4 regions of the Streptomyces sp. NPDC016640 genome follow, and region 1 is predicted to be linked to each of the others. Evidence: riboswitches for the same ligand, from Rfam matches in the RefSeq annotation. Region 1 holds a riboswitch; each other region holds the start of a gene.
The links. Region 1 has a riboswitch for cyclic di-AMP ahead of ACF07S_RS29040 (M23 family metallopeptidase). Riboswitches for the same ligand answer to the same signal wherever they lie in the genome.

Region 1 (5,672 bases):
CCCTGCCCTGGTGGGCGTCCTGCACGAGGAACGCGACCTCCGCCTCGTCGGCCGGCGCCGACGCGGACGCGCCGTCGGAGCCGATCCGGTCGTAACGTACGGTGGCGATGAACTCGCCGCCCACGGTGGCCGCGAGCCCCACCCGGTCCACGAAGTCGTGGTGCGTGAAGCGGTGGACGTCCTTGGCGGACAGGCGAGGGTAGGGCGCGAAGAAGCGGTAGTACTTCGACTCGTCCGACACCTGCTCGTAGAAGCTGACCAGGCGCTCGGCGTCATCGACGGTGATGGGGCGGATGCGTGCGGTGCCGCCGTCGCGCAGCACCACGTCGGCCTCCCAGTGAGCGGGGTACTCGTGCCGGTCCGACGAGGTCTGCATGGGCCCCAGGGTACGGCTCGCGTACGGCAACGGCGCGGGGCAGTCTGTGGTGGACGGGAGCCGGACCGAGGCCGCGGTCCGGCGGTCACCGGGAGCGGACGCCGCTCCCGGGCACGCCGCACGATATGGGAAACTGGTCTAGACAACCCTGAACAGCGAAGGGCAGCAACACATGGCTGAGCGCCGCGTCAACGTCGGCTGGGCCGAGGGTCTCCACGCCCGCCCCGCCTCCATCTTCGTCCGAGCCGCCACGGCCGCAGGCGTCCCGGTGACGATCGCCAAGGCCGGGGGCAACCCCGTCAACGCGGCCTCCATGCTGGCCGTTCTGGGCCTGGGCGCCCAGGGCGGCGAGGAGATCGTCCTCGCCTCCGACGCGGAGGGCGCCGACGCCGCCCTGGACCGTCTGGCGAAGCTGGTCTCCGAAGGCCTCGGGGAACTCCCCGAGACCGTCTGAGCCCCGCGCTCCTTTTACGCCCGAACCGGCACCGAAAGGCCCGCCCGACCCATCGGGCGGGCCTTTCGGTTTTCCTTTTTCCGGGCAGTGTGAATAACCCCCGGGAATGCACCCTCTTTGTATACGGGATCCGTGTTAATGACGCAGGCTCGGCATGTTTACGGGATGTTGCGGGTTCCTCACACGGTCCGCGCGGCCGGTGCGATCGGCTCCGGGGGCGAAACGCAGGCGGTGCGCGGCGCTCGCGCGCTCGGTGTGCGAGGCCATGACGGCCCGCGCGCGCTCGCCGTCGCCGCGCGCCACGGCGTCCACGATCGCGCCGTGCTCGGCCCAGTACCCGACCGGATCGGCGGGCCCCTCGGTGGTGTACATCCAGGCGATCTTGTGCCGCAGCTGGGTCAGCAGCGACGTCAGCGCCGGGCTGCCACAGGACTGGGCGAGCGTCTCGTGGAACCAGCCGCCCAGGGAGCGCAGGTCGTCGCTGGTGCCCTGACGGGCGCGTTCCTGGCCCAGCCGGACGAGACCGCGCAGCACCTTCAAGTGGGCCTCGGTACGGCGCTGGGCCGCGCGGGAGGCGGCGAGCGGCTCGAGGAGCAGACGCATCTCCAGCAGGTCGGCGGCCTCCCGCGCGGTGGGTTCCGCGACGCACGCGCCCGCGTGCCGCCGGGTCACCACGAAGCCCTCGGCCTCCAGCGTGCGCAGCGCCTCCCGGACGGGGACGCGGGAGACACCGTGACGGCGGGCGAGGAGGTCCTCGGTGAGCCGGCTGCCGCGCTCGTGGACACCCGCGACGATGTCGTCCCGGATCGCCGTGCACACCGAGTGCGCGGGAATACGCATGACCGACCTCCGGCTTAATCCCCGTGAAACGTCGAAGACTGACGTGTGTTCCGTGACTCTATTGCAATCGGCGGGATTTTCCGACGGGGGTCCGGAATCCGTGCGTATTTTTTGACGAGCGGTCCCTTTGAAACGCCGAAAGCCCCGGCTCGGAAGCCGGGGCCACGGGAAGCGGGGCGCCCGCCGCGCCGGCGGCCGGCGCCCGCACGTCTCAGAGGTTCACACCGTGCGCGCGGAGGTAGGCGACGGGATCGATGTCGGAGCCGTACTCGGCGGTCATCCGGGCCTCGAAGTGCAGGTGCGCGCCCGTGACGTTGCCGGTCGCGCCGGAGAGGCCGATCGGCTGCCCCGCGGCGACCTGCTGCCCCACCGAGACGCCGATGGACGACAGGTGGCCGTACTGGGTGTACGTGCCGTCGTTCATCCGGATGACGACCTGGTTGCCGTACGCGCCGCCCCAGCCGGCCTCGACGACGGTGCCGGTGCCGACCGACCGGACCGTGGCGCCGCTCGCGGCGTGGAAGTCGACACCCGTGTGGCTGCCCGAGGACCAGACGGCGCCGCCGCTCCGGTAGGAGGTCGACACGTAGGAGCCGGGGATCGGGGAGACGAAGGTGTCGAGGCGCTCGCGCTCCGCCTCGCGCGCGGCGCGCTCCTTCTCCGCGCGGGCCTTCTCGGCCGCTTCGGCCGCCTTCTCGCGCGCGGCCTGCTCGGCGGCCTTCCGCGCGGCGGCCTCGGCTGCCTCTCGTGCGGCCTCGTGCTGGGCGGCCGCCTGGGCGTCGATCCGCTCGGCGACCGCGTCGCCCAGGGTGACGACGGGAGTGAGGCCGGTCCGTGCCGCGGCCGGTTCGGCGGCGAGCGCGGGGGCCGTGAGGGAGCCGACGGCGCCGGTGGTGGCGAGGGCCGCGACGCCCGCCGCGCGGGCGGTGCCGCGCTGCGTCCGGCTGGGACGACGGTGCTTCCCGGTGGCGCGGGTGAACGCCATGTACAGGCTGGTCCTTTCCTTCCCTCTCGCCTACCGGGTTAGCTGACGGGTTCGGAGCAGGAAGGTCTCCTACGGACCCCCTCGCGACACGCGCGGGCGTCCGATTCACCCCAGGGACTGCACGGGTCCCCGGCTCCCCTGGCTCGCGCCGTGCGGGGACTCGGCGATGACTGTCCGGTGCCGCGGATGCGGCGCACTGCCCGACGAACAGCCCGGAAGACGCTAAGCGGGAGATCTTTCGATCCCCAAGCGAATCACGGCTTTTGTAGCGCATCCCACAGGGCAGACAGGAATCCTCCGCCTCAATTCGGGCACGAGTGGGCCCTGGTGACATCCGTGTCACCAGGGCCCGGGTGCGCGGCCGCGGCCCGCTACTCGGCCGTCACGACGGTGACCTCGCCGAGCCCGAGGGCCTCGACGGACCCCTTGATCTGCGCCGCGTCTCCGACGAGGACGGTCACCAGGCGGTCCACCGGGAAGGCGTTCACGACGGCCGCGGTGGCCTCCACGGTGCCGGTCGCGGCCAACTGCCGGTACAGGTCGGCCTGGTAGTGGTCGGGCAGGTGCTGCTCGACCTGGTCGGCCAGGGTGCTCGCGACGGCCGCGGCGGTCTCGTACTTGAGCGGCGCCACGCCCACCAGGTTCTGCACGGCGACGTCGCGTTCGGCGTCGGTGAGCCCCTGCGCGGCGAGCGTGCGCAGCACCGTCCACAGGTCCTCGAGGGCGGGCCCGGTGTTCGGGGTGTCGACGGAGCCGCTGATGGCCAGCAGCGCCGCGCCCGTGCCGTCCGGCGCGGACCTGAGGACCTGCCCGAACGACCGTACGCCGTAGGTGTAGCCCTTCTCCTCGCGCAGGACGCGGTCCAGGCGGGAGGTGAGGGTGCCGCCGAGGCAGTACGTGCCGAGCGCCTGCGCGGGCCAGACCCGGTCGTGCCGGTCGGGGCCGATACGGCCGATCAGCAGCTGCGTCTGGACGGCGCCGGGGCGGTCCACGATCACGACCCGGCCCGTGTCGTCGGCGACCACCGGCGGGATCGGCCGCGGCCGGGCCGCGGAGCCGGTCCAGGAGCCCAGGGTGTCGCCGAGCAGCGCGTCCAGGTCGACGCCGGTGAGGTCGCCGACGACCACCGCGGTGGCGGTGGCGGGGCGCACGTGCTTGTCGTAGAAGGCGCGTACGGCCCCGGAGCCGATGCCCGCGACCGTCTCCTCGCTGCCCTGACGCGGGCGCGACATGCGCGAACTCGCCGGGAACAGCTCCCTGAAGAGTTCCTTCGCGGCGCGGCGGGAGGGGTTCGCCAGCTCGTGCGGGATCTCGTCGAGGCGGTTGCGGACGAGCCGTTCGACCTCGCTGTCGGCGAACGCGGGCGCCCTGAGGGCGTCGGCGACCAGCCCGAGTCCCTTGGCGAGCCGGGAGGCCGGGACCTCCAGGCTGAGGCGGACGCCGGGGTGGTCGGCGTGCGCGTCCAGGGTGGCGCCGCAGCGCTCCAGCTCGGCGGCGAACTCCTCGGCGGAGTGCTTGTCGGTGCCCTCGGAGAAGGCCCGCGCCATGATCGTGGCCACGCCGTCGAGTCCGGCCGGCTCGGCCTCCAGGGGCGCGTCGAGGATCACCTCGACGGCGACGACCCGCTGGCCGGGACGGTGGCAGCGCAGCACGGTCAGGCCGTTGCCGAGCGTGCCGCGTTCGGGGGCCGGGAAGGCCCAGGGCCTGGCCTCGCCCGCCTGCGGCTGCGGGTGGAAGTCCATCGTGGCGAGCTCGGTCACTTCGCCGTCTCCTCGTTCTCGTCGGTGCCGGCGACTGCGGCGGCTTCCTCGGTGTCCTCCGCCTCCGCGGCCACGGGCTCGTAGACGAGCACCGCGCGGTTGTCGGGGCGCAGGCGGGCCCGGGCGACCTCCCGCACCTCCTGCGCCGTCACGTCGAGGATGCGCCGGACGGCGGTCAGGGCGAGCTGCGGGTCGCCGAACAGGACGGCGTAGCGGCACAGTTCGTCGGCGCGGCCCGCGACCGTGCCGAGCCGGTCGAGCCACTCGCGCTCCAGCTGGGCCTGGGCGCCCTCCATCTCCTCGGCCGTGGGGCCCTCCTCGGCGAACCGGGCGAGCTCCTCGTCGATGGCGGCCTCGATGACCGGCACCTCCACGTCGCCGGACGTCTTCACGTCCAGCCAGCCCAGGGAGGGCGCCCCGGCCAGCCGGAGCAGGCCGAACCCGGCGGCCACGGCCGTGCGGTCGCGCCGTACCAGCCGGTTGTAGAGCCGGGAGGACTCGCCGCCGCCGAGGACGGTGAGCGCCAGGTCCGCCGCGTCGCACGCGCGTGTGCCGTCCTCCGGCAGCCGGTAGGCGGCCATCAGGGCCCGCGCGGGGACCTCCTCCTCCACGATCTCGCGCAGCTGCCCGCCGATGACGTCGGGCAGCGTGCCGTCGCGCGGTTCGGGCTTGCCGTCGTGGGGCGGGATGGAGCCGAAGTACTTCTCGATCCAGGCGAGCGTCCGCTCCGGGTCGATGTCGCCGACGACGGAGAGCACGGCGTTGTTCGGCGCGTAGTACGTGCGGAAGAACTGCCGCGCGTCCTCGAGGGTGGCCGCGTCCAGGTCCGCCATCGAGCCGATGGGCGTGTGGTGGTACGGGTGGCCCTCCGGGTAGGCGAGGGCGGTCAGCTTCTCGAAGGCCGTGCCGTAGGGGACGTTGTCGTACCGCTGGCGGCGCTCGTTCTTGACGACGTCCCGCTGGTTCTCCATGGACTCGTCGTCCAGGGCGGTCAGCAGGGAGCCCATGCGGTCGGCCTCCAGCCAGAGGGCGAGCTCCAGCTGGTGGGCGGGCATGGTCTCGAAGTAGTTGGTGCGCTCGAAGCTGGTGGTGCCGTTGAGGGAGCCGCCGGCGCCCTGGACCAGCTCGAAGTGACCGTTGCCCTTCACCTGGGCGGAGCCCTGGAACATGAGGTGCTCGAAAAGGTGAGCCAGACCGGTACGCCCCTTGACTTCGTGACGCGAACCCACGTCGTACCAGAGGCACACCGCGGCGACC
Region 2 (5,672 bases), on a different contig from region 1:
CGGCCCGCACCGTGAGGTGGTCCCCGCCGAGCGGGCCGCTCATGGCGCCGGCCGGCGTGACGTGCGCTTCGGCACCGCTCCCCCGCGTCCGCCGCGTCAGTCGCCCACCGCGGGCGGGCGCACCGTCATCAGCGCCCGCAGGCCGTCGCCCAGCGCCTCCTCGAAGGTCCCGCCGAACAGGGCCGTCTGGGCCGCGAAACCCTGGACGAGCGCGATCAGCACCCGGGCCATGGCGTCGGTGTCGGCGTCCGGGGACATCAGTCCGGCGTCCTTGTAGCCCTCGACGACCCTCCCCCAGGCCGCGCGGACCAGCTGGTACCCCTCGACCAGCGCGGCCGCCAGCTCCGGACTGCGGTTGGTCTCGGTCCACACCTGGATCATCAGCCGGGGGAACATCCACTCGCCGTCCAGCGTCGCCGGGCGCAGCTCCCGCATCCGGGCCAGGGTGCGCGGAATGAGCACGTCCGGGGTGGCCGGCGGGCTCTCCCGCGCGGCCTGCTCGTAGATGTCGCGCACCGTGCCGAGCACCTCCGTCACGATCGCGGCGATCAGCTCGTCCTTCCCGCTGAAGTACCGGTAGACGGCTCCGGCGGAGAGGTCCACCTCCTTGAGCACGTCCTGCATCGAGGTGGCGTGGAAGCCGTTGCGGGCGAAGCAGAGCGTGGCGCCGTCGAGGATCTGGCGGCGGCGGGCGTCGAGGTGTTCCTGGGATACACGGGCCATGGCGGCAATCTAAAACGAACATTCCTTCTTGACAAGGAAACAGCGGAGCGGGACGGTGGGGAAGAACTAAAACGAACGATCCTTCTTTTTGATGCGGGAGTCTTCATGTCCCCTTCCTCGTTGTCTCCGCACCGCCGGGTCGCCGCCGTGGTGGTGCTGATCCCCGCCCTGGTGGCGCTGGCCCTGTGGGCCTTCGCCTGGCCGGCGGCCCGCACGGCACCCCACGACCTGCCGCTGGGCGTGGCCGGCCCCGCCGCCGCCACGGCACCGGTGGAGCAGCGGCTGGAGCGGCAGGAGGGCGCCTTCGAGCTGCACCGCTACGCCGACGAGGCCGCCGCCCGCGAGGCCGTGGAGAAGCGCGAGGTGTACGGCGCGGTCGTCGTCACGGAGCGGGGCCCGAGGCTGCTCACCGCGTCCGCCGCGAGCCCGGCCGTGGCCCAGCTGCTGCAGGAGGCGGTGGCGCAGCCGGCGGCCGCCTCCGGCACGCCGGTCACCACCGTGGACGTCGTACCCGCCGCCGAACGGGATCCGCGGGGCGCGGTGATGAACACCAGCGTGCTGCCCCTGGCCCTGGCCGGGATCGCGGGCGGCGCCGCGGTGACACTGCTGGGGCTGCGCGGCGCCCGCGCGCTCGCCGCGCTGGCCGGCTCCGCCGTCCTGGTGGGCGCGGTGGCCGCGGCACTGGCGCACAGCTGGCTGGACGCGGTCCCCGGGAACTGGTGGGCCGTGGCCGCGACGTTCGGGCTGGCCGCACTGGCCATGGGCGCGACGGTCGCCGGACTCGCGGGGCTCCTCGGGCAGGCCGGTATCGGGCTCGGCGCCTTCGTGATCATGCTGTTCGGCAACCCGTTCTCGGGGGCGGCCTCGGCACCGGAGATGCTGCCCGAACCGGCCGGTGCGATCGGCCAGTGGCTGCCCCCGGGGGCGGGCGTGTCGCTGCTGCGCTCGGTGTCCTTCTTCGACGGCGCGGCCGCGGCGGGCCCGGCCCTGACGCTGACCTGGTGGGCCGCTCTGGGGCTGGGCGCCGTGCTCCTCGCCGGGCCGCTGAAGGAACGTACGGGGAAGCCCGGGCCCGCGTCCGGACGCGGCCCGGCCCCCGTCGGCTGATCGGACCGCACGGCCGGCGCCCTGGGAGGCGGCCGGCCCTCTCCCCCCGGCGGCTCCTTCCACGCCATGTCCGCGTTCTACGACACGCTGTGTTACGTCACCTGCGACGTGGAGACGGTCTGTCCGGGCCGGGCGGAGGGGACGGCCGCGGTGCTGCCGGCCGCCGGCACCCCGGGCAGGCGAGCGGTGCTGCCCGGCTCGCGCCTGCTGCTCCGCCTGCCCCGGTCGAGGAACCCGTCCAGGGCCGGACCGACGATCCGGCGGTCCGGGCCGAGGAGCCGACCCGCGTCCGGTCCCGCATGGAGGAGATGCTGGTCCGGCACACGGGCCGTACCGCGGAACGGGTCCGGGCGGACGTCGAGCGGGACACGGTCCTCGACGCGCGGGCGGCGGTGGACTACGGACCGGCGGACCGGATCGTGCCCGCCCGCCGGAGCGCGTACCCCGCCCCGGACGCGAAGTGAGCCGCGGACGCTGCCACCGGAACTGCCGCCGCTGCCCGCGTCGACCCGCGCCGAGGCCGAATCGACCGGCCGTTGCCCCGAGGTCGTCGATCTGCTCGGCCGTGTCAATCCGGCCCTGGGCGGTGACACCTACCGCGGGCTGCGCGCGGCCCGGGCGCTGGTCGGCACGGCCGTCGCACTGCGCGACGCGCTGACCCTGATGCACCGGCGCGGTGAGAGCGAACTGCACGCCGCCACCCTGGCCCGCGCGCTGCGGGTGCTGGACGGGGAACGGCGCGCGGCCCGGGTCACCCTCCCGCCGGACCCGGGCAGTTGACGCCCGGGCCGATGCGCACGGCACCCCCGACGACGGCGCGTCCCGTCCGGAGTTGAAACGGACCGAACGGCGTACCTCCATCCGGCGTAGACGAGGCTGCTGTTTTCGGGGCGCCGAAGTTGCGCAACGCGCGCGCCCGAAGGCGGAATCGGGCTTTTCTTCGCTGGTCCGGGGCTCACCGGCGCCCTGGACGGCGACCCGGACGGGCAGGTGTCCATCCGAACGGTGGAGTGGTGAGTAACAACACAAACCCCCCGTTCCGTTGGGTTTTCGATCCCTTCATGGGCCAAGATCCCTGACTGACGACAAGACCCCGCCGCCGCGGCGGGGCGATCCGGGTGGACGCCGAGTCCTGCCGCCACCCGGATGACCGGTCGACAGGAGTGGATCGGCAGGAGTGGAGGACCCGAGCACGACGGGCCGCCGGGACGTCAGTTCCGAGCAGTCCTTGGGGTGAAGCCGCACTCGTGCGGCCGGGCAACTTCGCCAGCCCGAATCCGACAGGTCATCCTTCACAGGCGGCTGACGAAGGGTTGCGCATGACTGCGCTCAATCGTGTCCCGTCTCTCATGGCCCGGGCCGGCACGGCCTCGGCCCTCACCCTGGCCGCCGTGGGCGGCTCCATCGCGGTCCCCGGCGTCGCCTCGGAGGCGGCGGCCGCGACCCCGGCCACCAAGGCCCTGCGCATCGCCGCCGCCAAGAAGGGCTCGCCGTACCAGTGGGGCGCCGTGGGACCGCACAGGTTCGACTGCTCGGGTCTGACGCTGTACTCGTTCAAGAAGGCGGGCAAGAAACTGCCGCGCACCGCCGCCCAGCAGTACAACAAGACCCGCCACATCTCCGCCGGCAGCCGCCGGGCGGGAGACCTGGTCTTCTTCCATTCGGGCAGTTACGTGTACCACGTCGGCATCTACGCGGGGCAGGGCAAGATCTGGCACGCCCCGAAGACCGGGGACGTGGTGCGTCTGCAGAAGATCTGGTCCCGCAGCGTCTGGTACGGCCGGGTGAAGTGATCCGCGGGGCGGCGGCCCGACACGCCGCCGCCCCGCCACCGTGACCGGCGGGCCCACCTCCTACGGCTCCTGCCGCCCCGCCGCCGTGACCGCTCCGGCGGACCGGACGGTCCACGGGAGCGCCACCGAGACGGTCTTGCCGCCCTCACGCGTGGGGCGGATTCTGAGCCTGCCGCCGCACTCCGCGGTCAGCCAGCGGATGATGACCAGCCCCCGGCCGTTGTCCTGCTGGACCGCGGCGGGCAGCCGCTTGGGAAGCCGGGGATGACTGTCCGTCACACCGATGTGCAGCTGTTCGTCGCGGACCAGGACGACGTCCACCGTGAACGTGGGCGACTGCCCCAGCGTGTGCTGCACCGCGTTGGTGGCGAGTTCGGAGACGATCAGCCGGACGGTGTCGGACAGTTCCGCATCCGCCGGCATGCCCCATTCCAGCAGTGTGCCCACCACATGCGCACGGGCGGCCGGGACCGAGGCGGGATCGCTCGGCAGAGTGACGGATGCTTCCAGGTGATCTGCCATGGCGACGTCGTCCCTTTCCCACGGGACCGCAGTCCGACACGGAGCGGTTGGTTCGAGTACGGTCCCGCACTGGTGCTTCGTCGCCAGACTGCCACCCCCGCACGGCATAGGGCGACGATCCCCCAAGATATGCATATATCTGTCGCTCAAAGCGGTGAACTCTGCGACGGGAGACCGTATCCGGGCGGCTCGGAAGGAGTAGGGAGAGGTCCATGCAGTACGGCCCCGCGGTGCGCCGCCGGAAACTCGGCGCGGAGCTGCGCGCGCTGCGCGCCTCGACGGGGCTCACCAGTGGTGAGGCGGCCCGGCTGGCGGGCTGGCACCAGTCGAAGGTGAGCCGGATCGAGACCGGCACGAGCGGGGTGAAGCCGGCCGATGTGCGCTTACTGCTCGATGTCTACGGCGTGTCCGATCCGCAGCTGCGGGAGCTGCTGCTGGTGCTGTCGGGCACCGGCGACGGCGCCGGCCGGCACCACTGGTGGCACGCCTACCGCGGTGTGCTGCCGCCCACCTACCGCGACTTCATCAGCCTGGAGTCGCAGGCGAGCGCGATGCGCACCCTGGAGACCACGGTGATCCCCGGGCTGCTGCAGACCCCGGAGTACGCGCGGGCGGTGACCGAGGCCGCCCTGGAGGGCACGTCGGAGGAACGACTGGACGCCCTGGTGGAGGTACGGCTGGCCCGGCAGGACGTGCTGCGGGCGGACCCGCCGCTGGAGCTGAGCGCGGTCCTGGACGAGGCGGTGCTGCGCCGCCAGGTCGGTGGTCCCGGCGTGATGGCCCGGCAGCTGACCCGGCTGGTCGAGGCGGCCCGGCTTCCCCAGGTGCGGCTGCAGGTCCTGCCGTTCACCGCGGGGGCACACATCGGGGTTACCGGCCCTTTCGTAATCTTTTCATTTTCGCGCACTTCCGATCTGGATGTGGTTGTTCTCGACCACTTGACGAGTAGCCTCCATCTGGAGCGGAAAGAAGACCTCAGGACCTACGTGGAAGCCTTCAACGCCCTTTCGGTCCACGCCCTTTCGCCAGAGGACTCGTTGGATTTCATCGCCGGCGCAGCAGCCGGCGCGTAAGGAGGCACGATGCCCACACCGCCTCGGACCATTCCTTCCAGCCTCGCACTGCACGGTGCGCGGTGGCTGCGCAGCAGCTACAGCACGGGGGCGAACAACTGCGTCGAGACGGCCCGGCCGGCCACCGGCCCCCTGGCCGGACTGCTCGCCGTGCGCGACTCCAAGACCCCGGCCGGACCCGCGCTGCTCTTCTCCCCCGAGAGCTGGGCGGGGTTCGTGACCGCGGTCCGCTGATGCGGCCCCGCATCCGCTGACCCGGCCGTTCCACCCGTCATCGTGCGACGCACGACCGTGCCCCGCCGACTCATGGCCGCGTCTCGCCGATCACCCGTACAGCGCGTTCGATCTCCGCCCCGGACAGGTCCGCGCGGGCGGTCAGTCTGAGCCGTGAGATGCCGTCGGGTACGGAAGGAGGACGGAAGCAGCCCACGGACAGGCCGGCCGCCCGGCAGTC
Region 3 (5,672 bases), on a different contig from region 1:
CCTCGTGATCAGTCCCGGGACGGTGGAGCGGCGCCGCACCAGTCCGCCGGCCACCCCCGGTCCGAAGGACCGGCTGGAGCTCACCCGGTACGCCATCCGCGTGCGTCCGATCGAGCCCTGACCCGCGCACCGGCCCGCGGTGCACCGGGGCGCGGGCGAGGACGTGCCCCCGCCGGGTCTGTTGTCAGACTGGACCCGGGCCGCACCGGCCCGCCCGCCCCGGTCCCCGCCCGCTGCCGTTCCTCACCCGGAGTACGCCGATGCCCCACCCGTACGTCCTGCTGTCCGCCGCCGTCTCCCTGGACGGCTACCTGGACGACACCGGCCCCGAGCGGCTGCTGCTGTCCGGCCCGGCCGACTTCGACCGGGTCGACGAGGTGCGGGCATCCGCGGACGCCATCCTGGTCGGCGCCGGCACCATCCGCGCCGACAATCCCCGGCTGCTGGTCAACTCGCCCGGACGGCGCGCCGCCCGGGTCGCCGGGGGCCGGCCCGCCTTTCCGCTCAAGGTCACCGTCAGCGGCTCCGGTGACCTGGACCCGGCGGCGCGGTTCTGGCACACCGGCGGCGAGAAGCTGCTCTACACCACCGACCAGGGCGCCGAGCGGGCCCGCGCCCACGGTCTCGCCGCCGACGTCGTCCCGCTCGGGCCGGAGATCGACTGGCGGCGGCTCCTGGAGCACCTGCACGGCGTGCGCGGCGTCCGGCGGCTGATGGTCGAGGGCGGCGGCCGGATCCACACCCAGCTGCTCACCCAGGGCCTCGCGGACGAACTCCAGCTGGTCCTCGCCCCGCTGTTCGTCGGCGCCCCGGACGCACCCCGCCTGTTCGGCCCCGGTGCGTACCAGGCCGGCCGGCTGCGGCTGGTCGAGACCCGCCCGGTCGGCGACGTCGTCCTGACGCGTTACGAGCCCACCGCCCCCGGCGCCGGCCCGCTGCCCTCCGCCGCCGACCACCACTGGCTCGCCCTCGCCTGCGACCTGGCCGACCGGTGCCCGCCCTCACGGACGGCGTTCAGCGTGGGCGCGGTCGTGGTGGCGGCGGACGGTACGGAGCTGGCGCGCGGCCACTCCCGGGAGGGCGCCGACCCGGTGGTGCACGCGGAGGAGGCCGCGCTCGCCAAGATCGGTCCCGCGGATCCCCGGCTCGCGACCGCGACCGTGTACTCCAGTTTGGAGCCCTGCGCGCGCCGCGCGTCCCGGCCCGCGCCCTGTGCCCGGCTGATCCTGGAGGCGGGGGTACGGCGGGTGGTCACGGCCTGGCGCGAGCCGGACACCTTCGTGGCGGGCGCCGACGGCAGCCGGGAGCTGACGGAGGGGGGCGCCACCGTCGTGGTCCTGCCGGAGCACGAGGAGCGGGCCAAGGCACCGAACGCCCATCTGACCGGCCGGTGAGACCGGAGCCGGGTAATGGGTGTGCGGCATGTCCCGTGCATGGCGTACAGTGGTGTTCAACGACGCGGGGTGGAGCAGCTCGGTAGCTCGCTGGGCTCATAACCCAGAGGTCGCAGGTTCAAATCCTGTCCCCGCTACTGAAGGCCGAGGGCCGGAATCCGAAAGGGTTCCGGCCCTCGGCGTTTTCGGTTCGCTTCTCCCGGTCGGCTTGTTCCGGTCCGCTGTCGCGGTTCCCCCGGTCTCGCCATCACCCAGCGTGAGTGATTCATCCCACAACGCATAACAACTGACACACCGTCAGAGCTGATGAGGCGTGGGAAGTGCGGTCAACTCGCCCGTTTTTGGCAGTCGGTGGCCGTTAAGTCCCCAGGGGATTCGTTAAAGATCAAGAGGAACGGCTTGGAATACGGCCCTCGCGTCTATTAACGTTCGATAACGCAGCGCGGTCGTCCCAGCCGTCACAGACGTCGGCTCCGCGCGCACGCGCCGAATCCCGCAAGGGAACCGGGGAACCATCCCATGGGGTGAATCGCGTGGATACCGCCGTGGAAGCACGGCTCGTATACGCGCGTAGGAGACCTTCCTGCTCCGAACCCGTCAGCTAACCCGGTAGGCGGAGAAGGAAGGAAAGGAGTACGCCCACGTGGCGTCCAATCGGCCTGCCCCCGAGGCCCCGTTCCAGCTGAGCGAGACCTTCGTCTACGGCAGTGTCCACACCGACGAGGGACCCTTCGAGCCGTGGAACCCCACGGCGGAGTCCGTCCGACCGGTCCGGGGCCGGCACCGCGTCAGCAAGCAGCGCGGCGGAGGACTCGCCCGCAGCTCCACCGTCCTGGGCGTCGGCGTCATAGCGGCCGTCGGGGCGGGCGGCATGGCCAGCGCGCAGGCCGGCAAGCCGCCGGTCTCGATCTCCCTGCCCGACCTGCCCAACGTGGGCTCCCTCATCTCCGACGAGGAGACGCCCGAGGGGACGGCCACCCCGCTCAGCACCATCGGCATGACCACGGCCGACAGCGAGCAGGGCGCCGCCGACGCCGGCGAGGCGCTGCGCGCCCGGATCATGGCCCAGGTCGAGCAGCAGCAGGACCAGGCCGAGAGCAAGGCGGAGGCGGAGGCCGTCGCCGCGGCCGAGAAGGCGGCCGCCGAGGCCGCCGCCAAGGCGGAGAAGGAGGCCAAGGCCAAGGCCGCCGCCGCCAAGGAGAAGGCGGAGGAGGAGGCCCGGGAGAAGGCCGAGGCCGAGCGTCTCGCCAAGCTGGCCAAGCAGTACGCGCTGCCGACCTCCTCGTACACCCTCAGCTCCACCTTCGGCCAGGCCGGCGCCTACTGGTCCTCCGGCTACCACACCGGCCTCGACTTCGCCGCCCCCACGGGCACGCTGATCAAGGCCGTGCACACCGGCACGATCACCTCCGCCGGCTGGGACGGCTCCTACGGCTACAAGACCGTGCTCACCCTCGACGACGGCACCGAGGTCTGGTACGCCCACCAGTCGTCCATCAGCGTCAGCGTCGGCCAGAAGGTCAACACCGGCGATGTGATCGGCCGGGTCGGCTCCACCGGCAACTCCACCGGCGCCCACCTCCACCTGGAGGTCCACCCCGGCGGCTCCACCTCCGGCATCGACCCGCTGGCGTGGCTGCGCGGCAAGGGCCTCACCCCCTGAGCCCCGCCGCCCGCTGAGGCGCTCGCCCCGCATCCCGGCAGTCCCGACGACGACACTCCGGCGTCAGGGCTGCCGGTCAGGCGTGTGGGGGCGGGACAGGACCGGGAAGGAACCCGGACCCCTCAGGACGACCGGTGGACGTTCGGTTCGTGCGCGCCGTACGGAAACCCGTACGGCAGGTGGCCGTGCGGCGGATGACCGCCTGTCGGGTGCCCAGGCGCCGGATGGTCATGTGTCGGGTGCCCAGGTGCCGGACGGTCATGTGTCGGGTGCCCGTGTGTCGGGTGCCCGTGTGGGAAACGGCCGTGTGCCGGGTGCCCCTGCATCGGATGCCCGTACGCCCCGGGCACCGGCCACGGCGCGGCGGCGACCGGAACCCGAGGCGCGGTGACGCGGGCGGCGTGGTCAAGGGCCGGACGGGCCGCGCCCCGCCGGTGCCACAGCTCCAGCAGCAGTTCCCGTTCCCGCGTGACGAAGTCCGCCCCCGCCCGCCCCAGCCGCCCCCGGTGCCGCAGGAACGCCAGCGAGGTCGCGTACGCCTCGTACCGTGCCATCGACCGCGCCGCCGCCCTGCCGCCGTACCGGCGCGCGTAACGGCGGGCGATGCGCCGGGCCCGCATGGAGCCCAGTACGAACGGCTCCGCGGGAGTGAGCCAGCCGGCGGCCGCGTACGCGGGCAGCTCCGTGCGGACGGCTCGCAGCTCACGCTGCCGCGTCCACACCACCAGCCAGGTCAGCAGGCCGAACGTCGGCACCATGAACGCCGCGTACACCGCGAAGAAGCCGTACGGGCCGAGGGCCGAGGACCCGTTCCACAGCGCGTGCATGCCCATCGCGAGGAGCAGCCCGCCGAGCGGGAGCAGCACGCGCCGCAGCCGCTGCCGTTCCGTGGCGAGCGCGGCGACGCCGAAGCCGATCCCGGTGAGCACGGTGAACAGGGGGTGGGCGAACGGCGACATGACGATGCGGACGAAGAACGTCGCCGCGGTGACCGAGGCGACGCCGGTGTCGCCGGTGAGCCGGTCGGTGCCGAAGGCGGTGCCCAGGTAGAGGATGTTCTCGGTGAACGCGAAGCCGGTGGCGGTGACCCCGGCTATCACCACGCCGTCGAGGATCCCGGTGAAGTCGCGTCTGCGGAAGAGGAAGACCAGGAGGACGGCCGCGGCCTTCGCGGACTCCTCCACGACCGGTGCTATGACCGTCGCGCCGAGGGTGTCCGCGCCGGCCGGGTCGGCGGTCGCCGTCGCTATCCACCGCGTGGCGAAGCTGTTCGCGACGATCGCCATCAGCGCCGCCGCACACGCCCCCCAGGCGAAGGAGAACAGCAGGTTCCGCCAGGGCCCCGGTTCCACCCGGTCCAGCCAGCGGAAGGCGGCCACGAGCAGCGGGACCGGGAGGACGGCGAGGCCCAGCCCGACCAGGAACCCCTGGGTGCCGGTCTGCTCCCGGACCAGGGCGAGGATCACCAGCCCGGACAACGCGAGCAGCGTGGTCAGCGCCCCGTAACGCACCCAGGGCCGCTGCCACCAGTGCGCGTGCCGCAGCGTGCCGCCGGAGGCCGCGCCGGGATGGGTCGGGTGCGGAGGGCTGGAGGCCAAGGAATCGACCCTAACGGGGGAGAGGAGGTCTACGTGCTGTCTCTTGCCAGGTCTTCGGCTCGGCGCCCGTCCCGGTCGTCGTGCGGTACGCGGCGGAAGAGCAGGTCGTTCACGACATGCCCCTTCTCCAGTCCCTGTCCCTCGAAACGGGTGAGCGGCCGGAACGCGGGGCGCGGCGCGAACCCCCCGTCCGCCCGCGTGTTCTCGAAGGCGGGGTGCGCGGTGAGCACCTCGAGCATCTGCTCCGCGTACGGCTCCCAGTCGGTGGCGCAGTGCAGGACCGCCCCCGGCCGGAGCCGGGTCGCGGCGAGGGTGAGGAAGTCCGGCTGGATCAGCCGGCGCTTGTGGTGCCGCTTCTTGGGCCAGGGGTCGGGGAAGTAGACGCGCAGCCCGTCGAGGGAGTCGGGGGCGAGCATCTCGCGCAGCAGGATGATCGCGTCGCCGTTGCCGACCCGTACGTTGCTCAGACCGAGCCGGTCGGCCAGGTTGAGCAGATTGCCCTGGCCGGGGGTGTGGACGTCCACGGCGAGGATGTCGGTGGCCGGGTCGGCGGCGGCCATCGCCGCGGTGGCCTCGCCCATGCCGAAGCCGATCTCCAGGACGACGGGGTGGTCGTTGCCGAAGAACTCGGCGAGGTCGAGCCGCCGGCTGCCGTCGATGTCGAAGCCCCACTGGGACCACAGCCGCTGCAGGGCGTCCGCCTGGCCGGCGGTGACGCGGCTGCGGCGCGGCTGGAAGCTGCGGATCCGCCGCTCGAAGTGCGATCCGGCCGGGTCGGCCTTCGGGCCGTCCGGGAACCGTGGCTCTCCCTTGTCCCGGGAACGGCGGATCGACGCACCGGGCGTGTGCGCCGGGTGCGGGGCTTCGGGGGTGGTGCTCACGGAGTCAGACACAGTGCTGTCGATTTTACGGGGGCCGAGCGGGCGGTCATCGCGTCCTCACCGTCCCGCCGCCGCCAGCCCCGCCAGCGCGCGGCGGGCGACCTCCCGCCCGATCGGCAGGGACGCCGTGGCGGCG
Region 4 (5,672 bases), on a different contig from region 1:
AGGAACACCTCGCCGTGCGTCACCGGCGGGCTGCCCGGGCCGGGTCTCGGACCGGCCTCGTCGCCGTCCAGGTCGACCTCGGCGACCTGCACCGCGCCGATCGCCAGGAACCGCCGTATCTCCTCCCGCGTACGCGCCCGCGCGCCCCCTCGTCCGCCCGCCCCCGCGTCCGCCCCCGCGCCCGCTCGTGTTCCGCCGGACATGCGTCCTCCCCTCCTCACGACCGGCGCAGCCGTGCCGCGCCCTTCAACGTCCGTGACGCCAGCGCCGCCAGGCGCGGGCGGGCGCGCACGAAGCCGTGCGCGCGGCGCGCGGGCTCGCGGCCCAGCCAGTGCAGGACGGCGCCCGCGCCCGGACGGGTCACCGCCCCTTCGTAGACGGCGAGTTCGCCGGTCTTCAGCGCGTCCTTGTAGGCGGCCGGCCCGCGCCCCATGTCGAGCATGCCGATGCCCTCGGCCGCCGCCGCCTCGGCCATCCGCAGATGCAGCACGAGACCGGGCGAGTACTTCGCGAACTCCGTGTCGTACGCCGGGAACCAGCAGGCCAGGACCGACGCCGAACGCAGGCCGAAGTGCGCGGCGACGGGACGGCCGCCGGCGTACAGGACCGACAGCGTGCCCGTGCACTGGGGCGCCCGGGTCCCGGCGAGCCGGCCCACGAGCCGGGCGATCCACTCCTGCGCGAACCGGTCGCGGCGCCCGGTCCTGCGGTACTGCGCCGACTTCCACTCCATGAGCACGCGCAGCGCGGCCGGGTCCCGTTCGTCGAAGACGAACCGCACGGGTCCGGTCCGGCGGCCCAGTCTGCGCTCCTTGGCCAGGGTGCTCTTCAGGAACTTCGGCGACCGGGTGCGCAGCACGGACTCGTAGGTCCCGTACCCCTTCTCCACGTCGATGACGTACGTGGTGTGCTCCTCGGCCGCGTACGGCACGAACAGCCCCTGGCCCGCCTCCAGGTTGTCGAAGGCGAAGCTCGACACCGAGCAGGCCCGCAGCAGTTCACCGGTCTCCGGTGCGGCGCCGGGGGCCAGGACCGCGCCCTGGCAGTCCGACACCCCGAGCCCGATCGCCCGGCCCTGCCCCAGCACGCCCCGCTCGTACGGCAGGAAGCCCGCCGGTTCCGCTCCCTCGTACAGCACCGCGACCCGGGCCTGTGACCGCACCCGGCCCACGGCGGTGGCGAACTCCGGTTCCATGAAGGGGCTGCGCGGTGCGTCCGTCGCGGCGCGCAGTTCCCGCCAGCGCTTCCGTTCCCCCTCGCCGAGCTCCCCGGGTCTCAGCACGCGCACGCGTCCACCGCTCACCTGACCCCCCGATCAAGTCCCCCCTGGACACTGGGAAGGTACCGCCCGGGACCGGGCGGACGGTAGACAGCGGAGCATGTTCTCGCCGAACGGGGAAAGAGGTCCGCAACCCGCCCGTACCAGGCGATGGCGGAAAGGTCCCTTAGCGTGACGGACGCGGTCGCGCAAGCGGTTCCGGGCAGCGTGAGGCGGATCGTGGGGTTGTCCGTATTCTCTGATCATGGCCGTACCCACCGCATATTCACTCATCGCCACCGACCTGGACGGGACGCTGCTGCGCGGCGACGACACCCTCTCCGACCGGTCCCGCGCAGCGCTCGCGCGGGTGGCTCGGGCCGGTGCCCAGCACCTCGTCGTGACAGGGCGCCCGGCCCCCAGAGTGCGGCCGCTCCTGGACGACCTCGGCAGCACGGGGCTCGCGGTGTGCGGGCAGGGAGCGCAGGTGTACGACGCCGGCGCGGACCGGATGCTGTGGTCCGTCACGCTGGACCGGGAACTGGCGGAGACCGCGCTCGGCAAGATCGAGGCCGAGGTGGGGGAGGTGTACGCCGCGGTCGACCAGGACGGGGTCGACGGGCTGACGCTGATCGAGCCCGGTTATCTGATGCCGCACCCGACCCTCCCCGCCGTACGGGTCGAGCGGCGCGGCGATCTGTGGGACCGGCCGATCAGCAAGGTGCTGCTGCGCCATCCGCGGCTGACCGACGACGCGTTGGCGGCGGCGGCGCGGTCGGTGGTCGGTTCGCTGGCCACGGTCACCATGTCGGGGCCGGGCACGGTGGAGCTCCAGCCGTGCGGGGTCACCAAGGCCACCGGGCTGGCGCTGGCCGCCGAACACCTCGGGCTGAGCCCGGAGCGCGCCGTCGCCTTCGGTGACATGCCGAACGACATCCCCATGTTCGACTGGGCGGCCCGCGGCGTCGCCATGGCCAACGCCCACCTCGAGCTGAAGGCGGTGGCCGACGAGGTCACCGCGTCGAACGAGGACGACGGCGTGGCCGTCGTCCTCGAGCGGCTGTTCGGCGGGCCGGGCCGGCAGCGGGTGGCTCCGGATCAGTACGCGCCGAAGACGTTGTCGATCGAGCCGTAGCGGTCGGCGGCGTAGTTGCAGGCCGCCGTGATGTTCGCCACCGGGTCGAACGGGTCGAAGACGGTGCCGGGTACGTGGTAGGCCGCGAAGGTCGGGTCGATCACCTGGAGCAGCCCCTTGGAGGGGGTGCCGGCGGCGGCGTTGGAGTCCCACAGGTTGATGGCGGCGGGGTTGCCGGAGGACTCGCGCAGGATGTTGCGGTGGATGCTCTCGTAGCTGCCCGGGATGCCGTGCTGCGCCATGACGGACAGCGACTCGCGGATCCAGCCGTCGAGGTTGTCCGGGTACGCCGTCGTGGCCGTCGCGGTGGCCGTCGTGGTGTCCGCGGCGGCGCTGGTGGCGCCGAACAGCGGGAGGGCGACCATGGCGACGCCGGTGCCGGCGACGGCGAGGGAGCGGACGAGGCGGCGGCTGCCGGAGTGGCGGTGCTGACCCTGTGCGGGCATGTCTGGGTTCCTCTCCTACGCCTGCGGGGTGAGCTGTCGGGTTCGGGCGGGAGAGTGCCCGGCCGTGCCCTGCGGGCACGGCTTCACCCCGAGCCGTTCCGGTGCGTTGCCCGGTCCGGCGGCTTGCCTGGGTCCCCCGCTCCTGCCGTGCGTGAGTTCGTCGTCGGGTGTGGTGCGGGCGGCGGCAGGACTAGGCGTCCGCCCGGCAGGCCGGGAACGTATGCGAGGGCACGGGGCGGGAACAAGTGCGGATGTCACACCGCACGCCGTTCGATCGTGGAACGGGGTGTTTGGGATGCTTGATCCTTTTTGTTCACCAGGGGTCAACTGGGCTCCGGGTGAAGGGGAAAGGCGTGCGCCGGGGAGCGGCCGGGCCGCCGGGCCGCCGTGACCCACTTCACTGACCGGGAACCGTGGAGCCATTTCCGGCCAATGGGATATTCGCCGGCAATAGCCGCGCATCGGACGCCGGGGCGGGAGGGGTGGCGTGTGTGCCGGGAGAGGGCTCGAAGCGCCGGGGGCGAGGAGAGGGTGCCGCGTCCGGAAAGTCAGGGAATGTCCCGCATGGCCGGTCGATCGGCATCACCCCCGCTTCCGGTCCCGTGCCGCTCTCCCGGTATCCCCGGGCGCTGACGGTGATCGAAACGTGACCGGATACGCTGACTCGAGTGAGGGCAGCGACCTATCGACGAACCGTGTGATCGCCAGCAGACACCAGCAGACAGGAGACCCCTCGTGACCGTCGTCGGGCCGTTCGGGCTGAGCGTGCGGGACCAGGCTCTGGAAGCCGATGTCCAGGCCGGATTGACGGCTGTCGAGGAGGGCCTGCTCGAGGCCACCAAGAGCGAGGTGCCCTTCATCACGGAGGCCGCCCAGCACCTGGTGCGGGCCGGCGGCAAGAGGTTCCGCCCGCTGCTCGTGATGCTGGCCGCCCAGTTCGGCGATCCCTACGCACCCGGTGTCGTACCGTCCGCCGTGGTCGTGGAGCTGACCCATCTGGCCACGCTGTACCACGACGACGTGATGGACGAGGCCGACGTACGGCGCGGAGTCGCCAGCGCGAACGTCCGCTGGGGCAACTCCGTCGCGGTCCTCACCGGCGACTTCCTCTTCGCCCGGGCCTCGCACATCCTGGCCGACCTCGGCCCGGAGGCGGTGCGGGTACAGGCCGGGGCGTTCGAGCGGCTGGTCACCGGGCAGATCCTGGAGACCGCGGGACCGCAGGGCGGCCGGGACCCGGTCGACCACTACCTGGACGTGCTCGCCGGCAAGACCGGTTCGCTGGTCGCGGTCTCCTGCCGCTTCGGCGCGATGATGTCCGGCGCCGACGACACGGTGGTGGACGTGCTCACCCAGTACGGCGAGCGGCTCGGCGTCGCCTTCCAGCTCGCCGACGACGTCCTGGACATCGCCTCCGACTCCCACGAGTCCGGCAAGACCCCCGGCACTGACCTGCGCGAGGGCATCGCCACGCTGCCCGTGCTGCGGCTGCGGGAGCGCACGGCCCGCCTCGGGCTGGCCGGCGACATCGCCCTGTGCGAGCTGCTGAACTCCGACCTCACCGACGACGCCCGGCACGCCGAGGCGCTGCGGCTGCTGCGGGTCCACCCCGCGCTGGAGCAGGCCCGCCGGGACACCGTGCGGTACGCCGAGGAGGCCCGCGCGGCGCTGGCCCCGCTGCGGGAGTGCGACGCGAAGGCGGCGCTCGTGCAGCTGTGCGACGCGGTCGTGCACCGGGCCGGCTGACCCGGCCGTCTCCCGAACTCCCCCTCGACCCCTACTGGTCGGGGGAGAAAACCACCCCCCGTGTCATACCGCAGCAGTACACGGAGTTGCGCCCCGGGTCTGACGATTCCGCGTGCCGGATTTGGTCAGATGGACCACGACGGACAACACCACTTCTCACCGGTTCGGGTGAGAATGGCGGCTCAGGGTGAGACTGGCGCGAGGTCACGAGACGGAAGCCGCCGCCGACCACGAAGGCAGGGCACACATGGCACCGTACGAAACCGACGACACGACGACCGCGGGGGAGGCCGACGAGCCGCGCGCGGGACGGCGCAGGGCCGCGCGGTACGTCGTCCCGGTCACGGTGATGGGAGTGGCGGCCGCGACCATCGGGCTGGTCCCCGCCATCGCCGACTCCGGCGACCCCGATCTGCCGGAGATCACCGCCGTGCAGCTCATCGAGAGGATCGCCACGTCGGACGTCCAGCAGCTGTCCGGCACGGTGAAGATCACCACGGACCTGGGGCTGCCGGACCTCGGCGGCCTGGAGAGCGGCCTGGTCTCCGGCGCGACGGAGCAGGGCGAGGGCGGCTCCTCGGCCGACCCGTCCGCCAAGCTCACCGAGCTGGCCTCCGGCACGCACACGCTGCGCGTCGCGGCCGACGGCCCGGACCGGCAGAAGCTCTCGCTCCTGGAGAACGCCGCCGAGTACAGCCTGATCCACAACGGCAAGGACGTCTGGGGCTACGACAGCGCGTCCAACGCGGTCCACCACAGCACCGTCGACCGGTCCGGCGAGGACCGGGCGCAGAAGCCCCCGGCCACCCCGAAGGACTTCGCCGAGGAGGCGCTGAAGGCGGTCGACGACACCACGTCCGTGGCCGTCGACGGCACCGCGCAGGTGGCCGGCCGGGACGCGTACAAGCTGGTCGTCAAGCCCAGGCAGTCCGGCTCCACGGTCGGCGCGATCAGCATCGCGGTCGATCACAGGACCGGTATGCCGCTGAAGTTCACGCTGACCCCGGCGAGCGGCGGTGCCGCCGTCGTGGACGTCGGCTTCACCAAGGTGAGCTTCGACCGGCCGGCCGCGTCGACCTTCGCGTTC

Region 2: another riboswitch for cyclic di-AMP. It lies ahead of ACF07S_RS09785 (C40 family peptidase); the one in region 1 lies ahead of ACF07S_RS29040 (M23 family metallopeptidase).
Region 3: another riboswitch for cyclic di-AMP. It lies ahead of ACF07S_RS15905 (M23 family metallopeptidase); the one in region 1 lies ahead of ACF07S_RS29040 (M23 family metallopeptidase).
Region 4: another riboswitch for cyclic di-AMP. It lies ahead of ACF07S_RS30770 (transglycosylase SLT domain-containing protein); the one in region 1 lies ahead of ACF07S_RS29040 (M23 family metallopeptidase).

Annotation. Positions count from the first base shown of each region.
Region 1 covers NZ_JBIBRG010000017.1:107,257-112,928, reverse strand. The annotation lists gene ACF07S_RS29055 (GNAT family N-acetyltransferase) at 1-376, opposite strand, end outside; gene ACF07S_RS29050 (HPr family phosphocarrier protein) at 549-830, shown strand; gene ACF07S_RS29045 (GntR family transcriptional regulator) at 966-1,670, opposite strand; gene ACF07S_RS29040 (M23 family metallopeptidase) at 1,882-2,655, opposite strand; cyclic di-AMP (ydaO/yuaA leader) riboswitch at 2,668-2,831, opposite strand; gene ACF07S_RS29035 (M16 family metallopeptidase) at 3,027-4,415, opposite strand; gene ACF07S_RS29030 (M16 family metallopeptidase) at 4,412-5,672, opposite strand, start outside.
Region 2 covers NZ_JBIBRG010000004.1:94,046-99,717, reverse strand. The annotation lists partial or broken gene ACF07S_RS09815 (urease accessory protein UreD) at 1-109, opposite strand, end outside; gene ACF07S_RS09810 (TetR/AcrR family transcriptional regulator) at 97-723, opposite strand; gene ACF07S_RS09805 (ABC transporter permease) at 829-1,830, shown strand; partial or broken gene ACF07S_RS09800 (ATP-dependent Clp protease proteolytic subunit) at 1,897-1,998, shown strand; gene ACF07S_RS09795 (ATP-dependent Clp protease proteolytic subunit) at 1,950-2,294, shown strand; gene ACF07S_RS09790 (hypothetical protein) at 2,305-2,610, shown strand; cyclic di-AMP (ydaO/yuaA leader) riboswitch at 2,944-3,146, shown strand; gene ACF07S_RS09785 (C40 family peptidase) at 3,150-3,623, shown strand; gene ACF07S_RS09780 (ATP-binding protein) at 3,684-4,145, opposite strand; gene ACF07S_RS09775 (helix-turn-helix domain-containing protein) at 4,358-5,218, shown strand; gene ACF07S_RS09770 (DUF397 domain-containing protein) at 5,228-5,452, shown strand; gene ACF07S_RS09765 (8-amino-7-oxononanoate synthase) at 5,523-5,672, opposite strand, start outside.
Region 3 covers NZ_JBIBRG010000006.1:417,523-423,194, forward strand. The annotation lists partial or broken gene ACF07S_RS15890 (DNA-binding response regulator) at 1-121, shown strand, start outside; gene ACF07S_RS15895 (dihydrofolate reductase family protein) at 261-1,394, shown strand; tRNA gene ACF07S_RS15900 (tRNA-Met) at 1,458-1,531, shown strand; cyclic di-AMP (ydaO/yuaA leader) riboswitch at 1,869-2,025, shown strand; gene ACF07S_RS15905 (M23 family metallopeptidase) at 2,038-3,057, shown strand; gene ACF07S_RS15910 (PrsW family glutamic-type intramembrane protease) at 3,180-4,655, opposite strand; gene trmB (tRNA (guanosine(46)-N7)-methyltransferase TrmB) at 4,685-5,548, opposite strand; gene lhgO (L-2-hydroxyglutarate oxidase) at 5,594-5,672, opposite strand, start outside.
Region 4 covers NZ_JBIBRG010000020.1:9,650-15,321, reverse strand. The annotation lists gene ACF07S_RS30785 (glycosyltransferase) at 1-92, opposite strand, end outside; gene ACF07S_RS30780 (GNAT family N-acetyltransferase) at 218-1,288, opposite strand; gene ACF07S_RS30775 (HAD family hydrolase) at 1,524-2,393, shown strand; gene ACF07S_RS30770 (transglycosylase SLT domain-containing protein) at 2,357-2,839, opposite strand; cyclic di-AMP (ydaO/yuaA leader) riboswitch at 2,845-3,012, opposite strand; gene ACF07S_RS30765 (polyprenyl synthetase family protein) at 3,575-4,585, shown strand; gene ACF07S_RS30760 (outer membrane lipoprotein carrier protein LolA) at 4,833-5,672, shown strand, end outside.